Regions from separate parts of the Eubacterium ramulus genome, predicted to be linked through region 1. Evidence: riboswitches for the same ligand, from Rfam matches in the RefSeq annotation. Region 1 holds a riboswitch; the other holds the start of a gene.

Region 1 (6,304 bases):
ACACCACATGTGGCTTTTGCAAGTAAGGAAGCTATGGTGAAACGGGCAATAATTGTATTTGACAATGTAGTGAAATATTTGAATGGAACACCGCAGAATATAATGTAGGATTGCTGGTGGTAAAAAAAGGAACACAGATATGACGATCAATGAAAAAGCACTCAAATTACATGAAGAGTGGAAAGGAAAACTAGAAATCAGTTCAAAAACCCCGGTAAAGACACGGGAAGATTTAGCAATTGCATATACACCGGGTGTAGCAGAACCTTGTAAAAAAATAGCAGAAAATGAAGAGGAAGTATACCGCTATACGATGAAAGGCAATACGATCGCAGTTGTATCAGATGGAAGTGCGGTGCTCGGTCTTGGAAATATCGGTGCAAAAGCAGCTATGCCGGTAATGGAAGGAAAAGCAGTATTGTTTAAAGAATTTGGTGGTGTAAATGCGATTCCAATCTGTCTGGATACACAGGATACAGAGGAAATCATCCGTATTGTAAAAGCACTTTCACCGGGATTTGGCGGTATCAATCTGGAAGATATTTCCGCACCGCGTTGTTTTGAAATTGAGGAACGACTGAAACAGGAACTGGACATTCCGGTATTTCATGACGATCAGCACGGAACAGCGATTGTGGTGCTGGCAGGTATCATTAATGCGCTAAAGGTGGTCGGAAAACAGAAAGAGAAGTGTAAAATTGTTGTAAACGGAGCAGGTTCAGCAGGTATTGCCATTACAAAATTGCTGTTGCTCTATGGTTTTCCAGAGATCACCATGTGTGATATTAACGGTATAATCAACAGCCATTCTGCGAATCTGAACTGGATGCAGAAAGAAATGCAGAAGGTGACGAATCTGGAAGATAGGACGGGTACACTGGCAGATGCACTGAAAGGCGCGGATATCTTTGTCGGTGTATCAGCACCAAACATTGTGACCGCAGAAATGGTTGCAGGTATGAACAAAGATGCCATTCTTTTTGCCATGGCAAATCCGGTACCGGAAATTATGCCGGATGTGGCAAAAGCGGCAGGTGCAAGAGTTGTTGGAACGGGACGAAGTGATTTCCCGAATCAGGTAAACAATGTGGTGGTTTTTCCAGGGATCTTTAAAGGTGCATTGGAAAGCCGGGCCACAAAGATCACAGATGAGATGAAGCTGATTGCAGCGAATGCGGTGGCAGGACTTGTGGCAGAGGAAGATCTTTCCGAGGATAATATTTTGCCGGAAGCTTTCGATGAGCGTGTGGCAGAAGCTGTCAGTGCTGCTGTAAAAGCTTGTGTAAAACATTGATTACAGTAAAATAAGTGAAAACTTTCAAACCCTCTCCAAAATAAAATTAAAAAGAAGCTACTCTGAATATATCATCAACTATCATGTCAGGGTGGCTTCTTTGTGTATTTTGGAAAAACATCAGATGTAACAGTAACCAATCGGAAACTTTTTTTCAACCATGGATTGACTTTTTATGAGCTATTCTGTATACTATAAGCATCTGAATAGAACATTTAAGTGTCATGTATTTTGTATTGATACAGAACTGTGGGTATGAGTCAGTTCAAAGCAATGAAGCGGAAATACGTGAAGAATAGTGAATCCGGTCAGAATCCGGAACGGTACCGCCACTGTATGCATGGAGGCGCTGCATGAGACGAAAGTCAGTCATTGGGAACAATCCTGAGAAGGCAATGCAGAGACGCTGTTGATATGTAAGTCAGGAGACCTGCTTAAATGGAAATGCTTATTCATTTTCGGAATTGGAATGAATGGGTTTAGTATGTATGTTTTGCAGAAAATCGGCTGCGGCAGTCTGAAATGGCTTGCCGCAGTTTTTATTTGCAAAATTCAATTCCTGGAGAAGAATTTTTAGTCAGGAGGGCAAGTATGAAACGAAACGAAAAACCAATGAAAGAACGAATACTGGAAGAAGCGTTACAGCTTTTTTCACAGAATGGGTACACCGGAACCTCAATGAATGACATTGCAGCAAAATTAGGAGTGACAAAAGCTGCATTGTACAAACATTATAAGAGTAAACAGGAAATTCTGGACAGCATTGTCGAGAAAGCATCCGAGTATGGTCTGCCGGAGGAACAACAGGGTGAGGATTTTCTAAGTGAAAGACAGGTATCTTATGATGATATCAAGACATATACGAAGGAACAATTTTCTTATTGGACCAGCGAAGAATTCCCAAGTTGTTTCCGGAGAGTGCTGACGCTGGAGCAGTACCGCGATCCGCGGATGGCAAATCTCTATCAGAGATATCTGGCAAAAGGGCCGGTGTCTTATATGGAGCCGATTTTTGAGCAGCTGACCAAAGACAGCCAGAAGGCACGACAACTTGTACTGGACTTTTACGGGCCGATTTTTCTGCTTTACAGTATTTATGACGGAGCAGAGGAGAAGGAGAGTGTGGTGGATATTCTGGATCGTCATGTGGACAGTTTTTCCCAGATATTTCAGCAGAAAGCAACCGCAGTAAAATAACGTGCGACGGATCTGGTTTGTATAAGCAGCAGATTCGTTTGACTTGAATTTAAATTGATAGAAAAAGAGTGGGAAAATAGATAAGTTTCATTATTAAGTATCATGTAGGAGGTTATTATGAAGAAAGAAGGATTTGATTTTTTTCAGAATCGTGCATGTGAGTATTTCCCATGTCACAAAGGGGTTGCAGATGAGGATTTTAACTGTCTGTTCTGTTATTGTCCGCTGTATCTGCTGGGCGATGAGTGCGGAGGCAATTTTGAGTATCTGCCAAATGGTATTAAAAATTGTTCCAACTGCACGCTTCCTCATTGCAGAGAAGGATATGCACATGTGATGAACAAATATCTGTTGATCGCAGAACGGATCCGCAAAAAGCCAAGATGTATGGAGGCCTGATTATTTTCAATTCTTTTGTGAAACAAACATGAAGAGTCTGTGTTTTTCGATGGAAGAACACAGATTTTTCTTTTTGTGCATATGTTGTGATAAGAAATAGATTTCTTTTGGAGTGTAATATGAATTTCGGACAGGAAAGATATTCATGGATGGAACAGGATCCGTACACTGGGGATAAAATGCCCTTTTATATGACATATCCCATGCAGAATACGCTATTTGAGGAGACGGAATATGAGAAGGATTGCAGGCGGATGCAGGAACTGTATCCGAGGGACGCGCGGCAGATTCAGAGTCTGGTAGACCGGGAGTGTGACCGGATGGAATATGAAGGCAGCATGATGTATGATCGTTATCCGGACCGGCTGATGCTGGAAATGCTCTGCAGGAAAATATACCGGGAGCTGAATCCGGATCATATAGACGAGGAGGGACGGCTTCAGGTAGAGGAACGTTATTTTCATCTGATCCAGGTGATGCTGATGCAGGAAATGTATCGAAGAAGATGCAGGCATTATCGGTGTCGGAGATGGTATTAGGGCTTGTATGACGCAAAAAGATACCCTATAATTAGCACAGTAGAAACTCTTGTAGCGAATACCATGGATAATAACGATAGAAAAGAGATATATTATGATAAATGAATGGAAAGAGATACTGGCGGACTGTATGGATCAACATCTGGCAAAAATCATCATCAGTGGTCCGCGGAAAAAAGATAGTGTAAGAAAGATTGAAATCCGTCCGGTGCTGCTGAAGGAGCAGTTGGTGTTTCAGGCAAGTGCCTATACGGAAAAACAGGTGCAGCACTATAATCTGACAGAGGAAGAAGTGTATGAAAAGGTGGCGGGCTGGATGGAAGGATTTCGGCAATTGGAAGTCCTTCATCCGAAAAAACAGGTGCAGGTTCTGGTCAGTAAAAAAGGTAAACGGACGGTGCGCCAGCTTAAGAGCGGCTGCCCGGTGCCTGCTGCCCCACTGGAGCATAACCGCCGGAAAAAATATATTTTGGATCCGGATATTCCGGTACCGTTTCTGCATGACCTTGGGGTGCAGACAAAAGAAGGGAAAATTGTTCATTCCAGATATGATAAGTTTCGCCAGATGAACCGTTTCTTAGAATTTATTGAAGATATTGTTCCGGAGCTTCCAAAAGACAGGGAATCTGTTATTATAGATTTCGGATGTGGAAAATCCTATCTGACATTTGCCATGTATTATTATCTGCATGAGTTGAAACACTATGATGTAAGGATCATCGGGCTGGATCTCAAGGCAGATGTAATCGTACACTGCCAGCAGCTGGCAGAGGATTACGGCTATGAGAAGCTGACATTTTTGACTGGTGATATCGCGGATTATGACGGCGTGGATCATGTGGACATGGTGGTGACGCTGCATGCCTGTGATACGGCGACCGATTATGCTCTGGATAAAGCAGTGCGCTGGGGAGCAAAGGTCATTTTGTCTGTACCATGTTGTCAGCATGAGGTAAATCGTCAGATTGAAAATGAGTTGCTGCAGCCGGTGTTGAAATACGGGCTGATCAAAGAGCGGATGTCTGCGCTGCTGACAGATGCCATCCGGGCAAATTTGTTGGAGGAGGCTGGATATCAGGTGCAGGTTCTGGAGTTTATTGATATGGAACATACACCGAAAAATATTCTGCTCCGTGCAGTGAAATCCGGCAGACAGAAACGGGCGGAGGAACTGACAAAGATGATGGAGGAACTGCATGTTTCCCCAACACTGGCGGCACTGATGAGAGAAGAAAGGGATGCAGCAGATGCGTAGAGGAATACAGAAAATTTTGATTTTGCTGGCAGTTTTTATTGTAGCATTGTTTACTTTTTCAAAGCTGACGAATCATGAGACAAAGGATCTGACCACAGATCTGGCGGCACCGACGCTTCCGGTGGTTTATTTTGAGGATAATGGGCATCCGTTGAATGAACTGCATGGTTATGTGGAGGAAATGTCAGTCATTTCCATGCGGGATACAATTACACCGTTGCCGGAGAACGGAAAACTGTCTCTGCGGATCGATCCTTATGATAATAAGATTAAAGAAGTATCATTCCAGATCCGGAGTCTGAACGGAGACCGGCTGGTACAGGACGGAAACGTCCAGGTGTCCGGAGACAAAACGGCGGTGACCGGAACCATCAGCGTAGAAAATCTGTTGGAAGAGCAGACGGAATATCAGCTGATCCTGCAGGTGACAGCCGGAGAGCAGACCAGCTATTACTATACGAGAATTATGGAAGTAGGAAAGAGTCAGATTGACGCATGCGTGGATTTTGTGGAGGAGTTTCATGCCATTACTATGAATAAGGAACGTCAGTCTGAACTGAGTTCCTATATGGAACCATCTTCCGCAGCAGATAATACGACACTTCAGAAAGTGACAATTAATAACAGTCTGTCTCAGGCATGCTGGGGAGATTTTGTGGGAACGGAAGTGACGACACCGGTGGTTTCCATCAAAGAAATGAATGATGATTATCAGGTGATTCTGCTGGAATACATTATGTCTTCCGTGGGTGACAGTGGAAATTCTGAATATTATAATGTGGAAGAATATTACCGGGTACGTGTCGGCGCGGAAAAAATCTATCTGCTGAGTTTTGAGCGTACTATGGAAGAGATTTTCCGTGGTGAGGGGGATCAGATCAGCAAGGACATGATTGATCTGGGAATCCGATCTGAAAATGTGTCATATAAGACAAATGAGACAGGAAATGTCATCTGTTTTGTGCAGCAGGGAGAACTGTGGAGCTACAATCAGATTGAAAACAATTTGACGAGAGTTTTCAGTTTCCGGAGCCAGGAAGGCATGGATATCCGGGAAAATTATCAGGAACATGATATTCGTATCCTTCGGGTAGACGAGGGAGGAAGTCTGGATTTTGTCGTATATGGTTATATGAACTGCGGTGAGCATGAAGGACAGGTGGGAGTCAGTGTCTGCCACTATGACGGAGTAACTAACACGGTGGAAGAGATGCTGTTTGTACCGACGACACTGTCTTATGAGATTGTAAAAGAGCAGATTGGAAAGTTGATGTATGTGTCTGACAGCGGTGTGTTTTATCTGACAGTTTCCAATCAGGTATACAGGATCCAGATGGACAGCCGTAAGGCGGAAGTGTACATTGACGGTCTGAAATCCGATATGCTGGTAAATTCTGAAGATGGACGGTATATCGCCTGGTCTGAGGATGGTACAACGATGCATGTGACAGATCTTGAAAAAGGAGAGTCCTTTGATATTCATGCAAATGAGAACCAATTGCTGAAACCGCTGGGATTTCTGGGCAGTGACTGCATCTATGGCTGGGGTTACCGTACGGATATTTTCAGTACTCAGACTCAGACGGATACACTGGCACTAAGCCAGGTGCTTATTGTGGA
Region 2 (6,304 bases), 490 kb from region 1:
CCGGTCTCTTCTTCATAGCCGTTGATGATCAGTCCGGATGTCTGGCAATATGCAAAATCAGATTTGGTCGGAACCAGATAAGCTTTGCTCATGGCACCTGTCTCCGGATTGATATCCGCTACCAGGATAGACGCTCCATCCTCACCAAAACCACTGCCACCGGAAATACCGATGTAGAGACGGTTGTTGTAAATAGCCGGTGTACAGGTACTTGCACCGCCATAATATAACGGCTCGATCAGGTTATCCAGATCTACTTTTCCATCTGCTGCCAGGTTGTAGGAATACAGATATCCGCTCTGTGTAGAGAAGTAGATTCTTCCGTTATAATAGGAAACATCACTTCTTACTTTGTCTGCTTTTGTCTGGATCCGCTGTACGGTCACACCGGTATTTTTATCCATGACCATCAGTGCGCCGCCTGCGTCTACGGCAAATACATAGTTGTCATTTGTCCATGCGCCGGCCCACCAGTAACCTTTCGTACTGTAATTGGTCCATAACGGTGTCTTCATTTCGGTCTGGTTGGACGGATCTTCATCAGTCGCTGTCAGACACACAAAATCGCCCATCTGGAAACCTACATAAATCCTTCCGTTCTCATAACGGATCGGGCTGTTGCAGGCACCGGTTCTTCCTTTATAACACCAGAGAGATTCCAGTGTGGAAGCGTTGAAGCACTGGATACCGCCGCCCAGCGGAACGAAGATCATTCCGTCTGCATAGGTAACCGGAATCAGGTTGAATCCTGCATTCATGAAACAGTCGCTGCTCTTTAAGACTTCACCTGTCTCTTTGTCCAGCATATATAATTTACCGCCGGACTGTGTATATACCTTGTTATCTACGATAACCGGTGTACTTCCGCTGGAAGGCGATACAGATGTACCCATCTGACGCTCCCATTTTACTTCGATACTTTCTTTTGTAATAGGAGTTTTTGCATTGATAACGGACTGATTGTTGGAGTCTGCACGGAATCCCGGATACTCTGCTTTCAGCTGTGGAAGTTTTTCACCTTCAGCGGCTTTGTCCAGTGTGATATCCAGTGTGGACGCTTCTGTCAGAGTGATCTTATCTGTTTTTCCCACATATCCTTCACAGGATGCAGTCCATGTATACTCTGTATTCGGAGCGAGATAGTATTTACCATTATCCTGATAAATACGCTCACCCTTGTCAGTATACAGACACACCTGTGCGTTTGCCGGCTCTACATTCACATCAAGAGTAGCGGATGCTGCTTTTGTGATCGTCAGTGTATATTCGTCTGCGCTTGCTGCGCCATTGTTTGGTTTGATCGTAACGACGTTCTCACCGTCTGCCACATCCAGCTTATATGTACCGTCTGCGGATGCTGTTCCGTTGAACAGAATCTCGGATTCCTCCGGATTCTGTAACTCTACCGGATCGATTGCTTTGATCGTTACATTTGATACATTGTCCAGTACCTGTGCTGTATAAGCAGTCTTTTTGGAAGAAAAAGACGGACTGATGGAAACTGCATTTCCGTTATGATCTGTCATGGACAGACCGGATAGTTTTGCAGATCGCACTACATGGATAACATACGTTTCAGTCACATCTCCCTTGGTTACTGTGAGACTCAGATCATTTCCTTTTCCGCTCACTCCCAGGAAGGCCTGGTCAAATCGCACATATACGTTACGTGCCGTATCTTCTTTTGTAAACTCTTTTCCATCCAGATCGATATACTTGAATGTATATTTCATGGACGGATCTTTGGAAGCTTCTGAATTCAGCACCGGCTTCATGGACAGATACGTTGCACTTGTATCTGCCGGAATAGTTACCTCGCCGTTTTCAAAAGCTTTTTCGCCGGAAATACCGGACACCAGGACACCACTCAGAAAATCATGTGTCTCTGAAACAGCCGTCGTATCTGTTTCTGTGGAAGCAACATCGGAAGTATACAGATCAGCATTCTGTCCTCCCTGTGCTTTTGTATTTTCATCTGAATCAATCTGTTGTGTTTCAGCATCTTCTGCCGAAACGGTCTGCTGTGTCGCAATCGCCGCATCGCTTACTGTGGTGGCTGCAGCGGGTACTACACAAGTGTTTACCGCAACAGCACAGCTCAGTAAGAGCGCAAGCCATCGTTTTCTCATATCTACGTTCCTCCTCCTTATTGCAGCGTGCTTCTGTCCATGCTTGGATTCTGCACGCAATTTGCCTGTTGCCTTTTAAACCGGTCCCCCTTCCGTATCATATTTAAAAAGCCAGGTATACCCCATCCGTTCACAGCTTTTCAGAAAAAAATGTTATGCTAATTCACGATCTCTGCGATACATTTTTTATAAAAAATCCAGATTTTCACCCCATTTTTCCTGATTTTTTGAAAAAAAATAAACATCCGTTTATGCCATCGGATATGTGTAGTATCTATACGCAATTGACTGTATTCTGACTAAGAGTTCATACCTACTTGCTGTCCCTTCCCAGTTTCCCAGTGGATCTGACAGTGTTCGTTCTCATTACAGCGGGGATAAGCCGTGCCGGAATCTAACCGGACTTCCAGAAAAATATCTATTTCACAACTGCATATTCCTGTATTCTTTTCTGTTTTTTATCATATCCTATGCACCATATTCTGTCAATGGATTTGCCGCTATTTTTCAGCAAAAAAACGATTTATCTGAACTTCCAAAAGTTATCTTTGGTATTTTTTCACAATTATAAACGCAATTTATCCAAACTTCCCATGGCAGATTTCCTCTGCCGGTCCTGTCAGATAAAGGTGCCCATGACGTCTGTCATATTGTACCAGAAGCTCTCCCCCGGTCATTCTTACCAGCACGGATGCACCGCATTTTTTCTGCCGCATGGCAGCTGCCACCGCTGCGCAGGCTCCGGTTCCACAAGCAAAGGTTTCACCGCAGCCCCGTTCCCAGACCCGCATCCACAGATGCTCTGCATCCTGTACCCAGACAACTTCCACATTCACCCCTTCCGGAAATATCTCCTCATTTCCAATAACGGTTCCTTCCTGTTTTAACGGGAACTGCATCATTGCTTCCCTACTTTCCACAAACAGTACACAGTGCGGATTTCCCATGGATACACAAACCGGCCGGAACAACAAAAAACGGGCAGATATGTGCTCCGGCACAAAATCCGGGGTTCCCATATCCACCCGAACTGAGCATATCCTGTCCGTTTCTTCCTTTTTTATCAGCTGCAGACGGTACAATCCTGCATCCGTCTCGATCAGCAGATTCACTTTTTCTGTTTTTCCATGATCATACACATATTTGCCCAGACAGCGGATGCCATTGCCGCACATTCTTGCCTGGCTTCCATCCGCATTGTACAGTTTCATCCGAAAATCTGCCTGTGGATGTCCCGCATTGCACACACAGATAACACCATCGGCTCCGATACCGCGGTGCCGGTCACAGAAATGTCTTACCAGCTCCGGCGACAGCTCACTTTCCTCACAGCAATGCTTTTCTGTTTCAAAGTCCTCTCTGCCGTTTTTCTGTCTGTGATCCGTATCATCAAGAATGATAAAATCATTTCCCAGACCATGCATTTTCACAAATTCCATGTGCATACTCCACATATCCTGTCTGGATATTATATGTATGACACTGCACATTTGTGCAATTTCTCTTTTTTACAACTTCAGACAAGTTACGAATCCAGCATACCGAGGATCATCTGTGCCGTCTCGGTAAAACTGGTTCCATTGTCCATACTCGTCTTCTGCAGATAACGATGGGCCTCTTCCTCCGTCATCTGATTTCGCTCCATCAAAATGGCCTTTGCTCGATCCACCAGCTCCTGCTCTTCTTTTGTACGCTTCCGCGGAGCATTCCGCCGCTTCCGGCGTTTCCGTTCCAGATTGTAAGATACCATTTCCACCGTGGACAGCAATTCATGGATTTTCAACGGCACAGACAGACCGACGATACCTGGCGTACCGTTCTCGTTCCACTGATCCTTTGTGGAAATAACGATCATCTCAAACCCCGGCGGCAGACATTCCGCCAGTTCCTGATAAATCATATCTGACAATTTATAAGTGCAAAGCACAAGTCCGTCCTGCAGACCGTTTGCTTCCTGAATAACCTGTGCACCGTTGGTACAGACACAGACCACCTGATAGCCGTTTCTGACGAGTACATTTTTTATATTTTTCCCGTTTTCCACTTTCGGGAATGCAACAATTATCCTTGTCAAAACTCAACCGTCCACCTTTTTAAAATTTGTCGAGATATGTGTCCACTTCCCATTCCGTTACAGCTTTGCAGTAACGATTCCATTCGTCCTTTTTGGAACCGATATATACGTTGCTGATATGCTCACCCAGGATTTCACGGATAAAAGCATCCCTTTCCATAGCGCATACCGCATCGTACAGATTCGTCGGCAGGGATTTGATATGCAGCTGCTCTTTCTCTTCCTCTGTCATATGGAAAATATTTTTCTGTATATTTTCCGGCGGTGTGATTTTGTTCTTAATGCCATCCAGTCCGGCTGCCAGGCACAATGCAATGGTCAGATACGGATTGGCTGCGCTGTCCGGACTTCTCAGTTCGATTCGTGTGCCGCTGCCAAAGGATGATGGAATACGGATCAGCGGACTTCTGTTTGTTACGGACCACGCAATATGAAGCGGTGCTTCAAATCCAGACACCAGTCGTTTGTAAGAATTTACCAGCGGATTTGTAATGGCAGTCATGCTGTATACATGTTTCATCAGACCGCCGATAAAATAATACGCATCCTGGCTCAGACCAAATCTGTCCGTTTCATCTGCAAAAATATTTCTGCCGTCTTTGCGCAATGACATATTGATATGCATACCGGAACCACTGACACCACTCTTTGGCTTCGGCATAAATGTGGCATGCATGCCGTGGCGTTTTGCAATCGTCTTCACTGCCAGCTTGAAGGTCATAATATTGTCTGCCGCATGCAGCGCCGGTTCATAACGAAAATCAATCTCATGCTGCCCCGGTGATGCTTCATGATGGGAAGCCTCGATCTCAAATCCCATATCCTCCAGTGTCAGCACCATGTCACGTCTTGCATTTTCGCCATGATCATTTGGTCCCATCTCAAAATAGCCGGCCTTTTCGGTAGTCTCCGTAGTCGGGCATCCGTTATCATCCGTATTAAACAGGAAAAATTCACACTCCGGTCCCACATCAAAGACATAGCCCATATCCTCTGCCTCTTTTACGACACGGCGCAGAATATAACGCGGATCTCCCTCAAACGGAGTACCGTCCGGGCGGTAAATATCACAGATGATACGTGCTACTTTGCCCTGCTGCGGTCTCCACGGAAAAATCGTAAAAGAATCCAGATCCGGATGCAGATACATATCGGATTCCTCGATCCCTACAAATCCTTCAATTGAAGAACCGTCAAACATACAACGGTTGTCCAGCGCTTTTTCCAGCTGACTGCTGGTGATGGCAACATTTTTCATATTGCCGAAAATATCTGTGAACTGAAGACGGATAAATTCCACATCTTCCTCTTCCACCATCTGCATAATATCACTTTTTGTATACATGGCATTTCCTCCCATTCATTTTTGCATTAATGCGGACACTCACAATCCGCTTTCGCTACTTGCTCATGAACACAGTCGCTTTGCAAAATTTCTACAAACTTTATTTTCTACTGTTATAGTATGATTTATTTGTTAATTAGGTTTATTATACTGATTTCTTCTCAGATTTCAAATTTTTTTCCAAACTCCAGCACATCTTCAAACTTCATACTGCCGCCGAACAGATCCAGTGCACTTCCGATGGTATAATTCAAATGATGCTTTCCATACTCTGACAGTTCCTTTAAGTTCTCAAAACTTCCAATACCGCCGGCATAAGTCACCGGTATCTTGTTCCAGTTTCCCAGCAATTCTACCAGACCACACTCAATGCCGGAAGCCTTTCCTTCCACATCCACTGCGTGGATCAAGAATTCATCCGCATAGCCTTGCAGCCGGTCCAGCAGTTCCTCTGTCACACACTCGTCGGTAAATTTCTGCCAGCGGTCTGTTACGATATAATAAGCACCGTCTTTTTTTCGACAGCTCAGATCCAGCACAAGATGCTCTTTTCCAACTGCCTGCACCAGTTTTTCCAGCCGGCCATAATCCACTTTTCCGTCACGGAACACATAAGATGTCACGATCACATGGCTCGCACCTGCCATCAGAAACTCATGGGCATTCTCTGCTGTAATACCGCCGCCCACCTGCAATCCACCGGGATACACCTGCAGTGCCGCCAGAGCCTGCAGCTTTGTCGCTTCATAATAAGAA

The links. A riboswitch is a leader RNA that binds a small molecule or an ion and turns the genes downstream of it on or off. The one in region 1 is predicted to bind cobalamin.
Region 2: another riboswitch for cobalamin. It lies ahead of ACIRUQ_RS09810 (cadherin-like beta sandwich domain-containing protein); the one in region 1 lies ahead of ACIRUQ_RS12135 (TetR/AcrR family transcriptional regulator).

Annotation. Positions count from the first base shown of each region.
Region 1 is NZ_CP173382.1:2,578,487-2,584,790, reverse strand. It holds gene ACIRUQ_RS12145 (2-hydroxyacid dehydrogenase) at 1-108, shown strand, start outside; gene ACIRUQ_RS12140 (NADP-dependent malic enzyme) at 140-1,294, shown strand; cobalamin riboswitch at 1,539-1,747, shown strand; gene ACIRUQ_RS12135 (TetR/AcrR family transcriptional regulator) at 1,886-2,491, shown strand; gene ACIRUQ_RS12130 (cysteine-rich small domain-containing protein) at 2,609-2,890, shown strand; gene ACIRUQ_RS12125 (hypothetical protein) at 3,010-3,429, shown strand; gene ACIRUQ_RS12120 (SAM-dependent methyltransferase) at 3,524-4,684, shown strand; gene ACIRUQ_RS12115 (hypothetical protein) at 4,677-6,304, shown strand, end outside.
Region 2 is NZ_CP173382.1:2,087,389-2,093,692, forward strand. It holds gene ACIRUQ_RS09810 (cadherin-like beta sandwich domain-containing protein) at 1-2,129, opposite strand, end outside; cobalamin riboswitch at 2,397-2,575, opposite strand; gene dapF (diaminopimelate epimerase) at 2,708-3,568, opposite strand; gene ACIRUQ_RS09820 (ANTAR domain-containing response regulator) at 3,655-4,203, opposite strand; gene glnA (type I glutamate--ammonia ligase) at 4,223-5,548, opposite strand; gene hisA (phosphoribosylformimino-5-aminoimidazole carboxamide ribotide isomerase) at 5,710-6,304, opposite strand, start outside.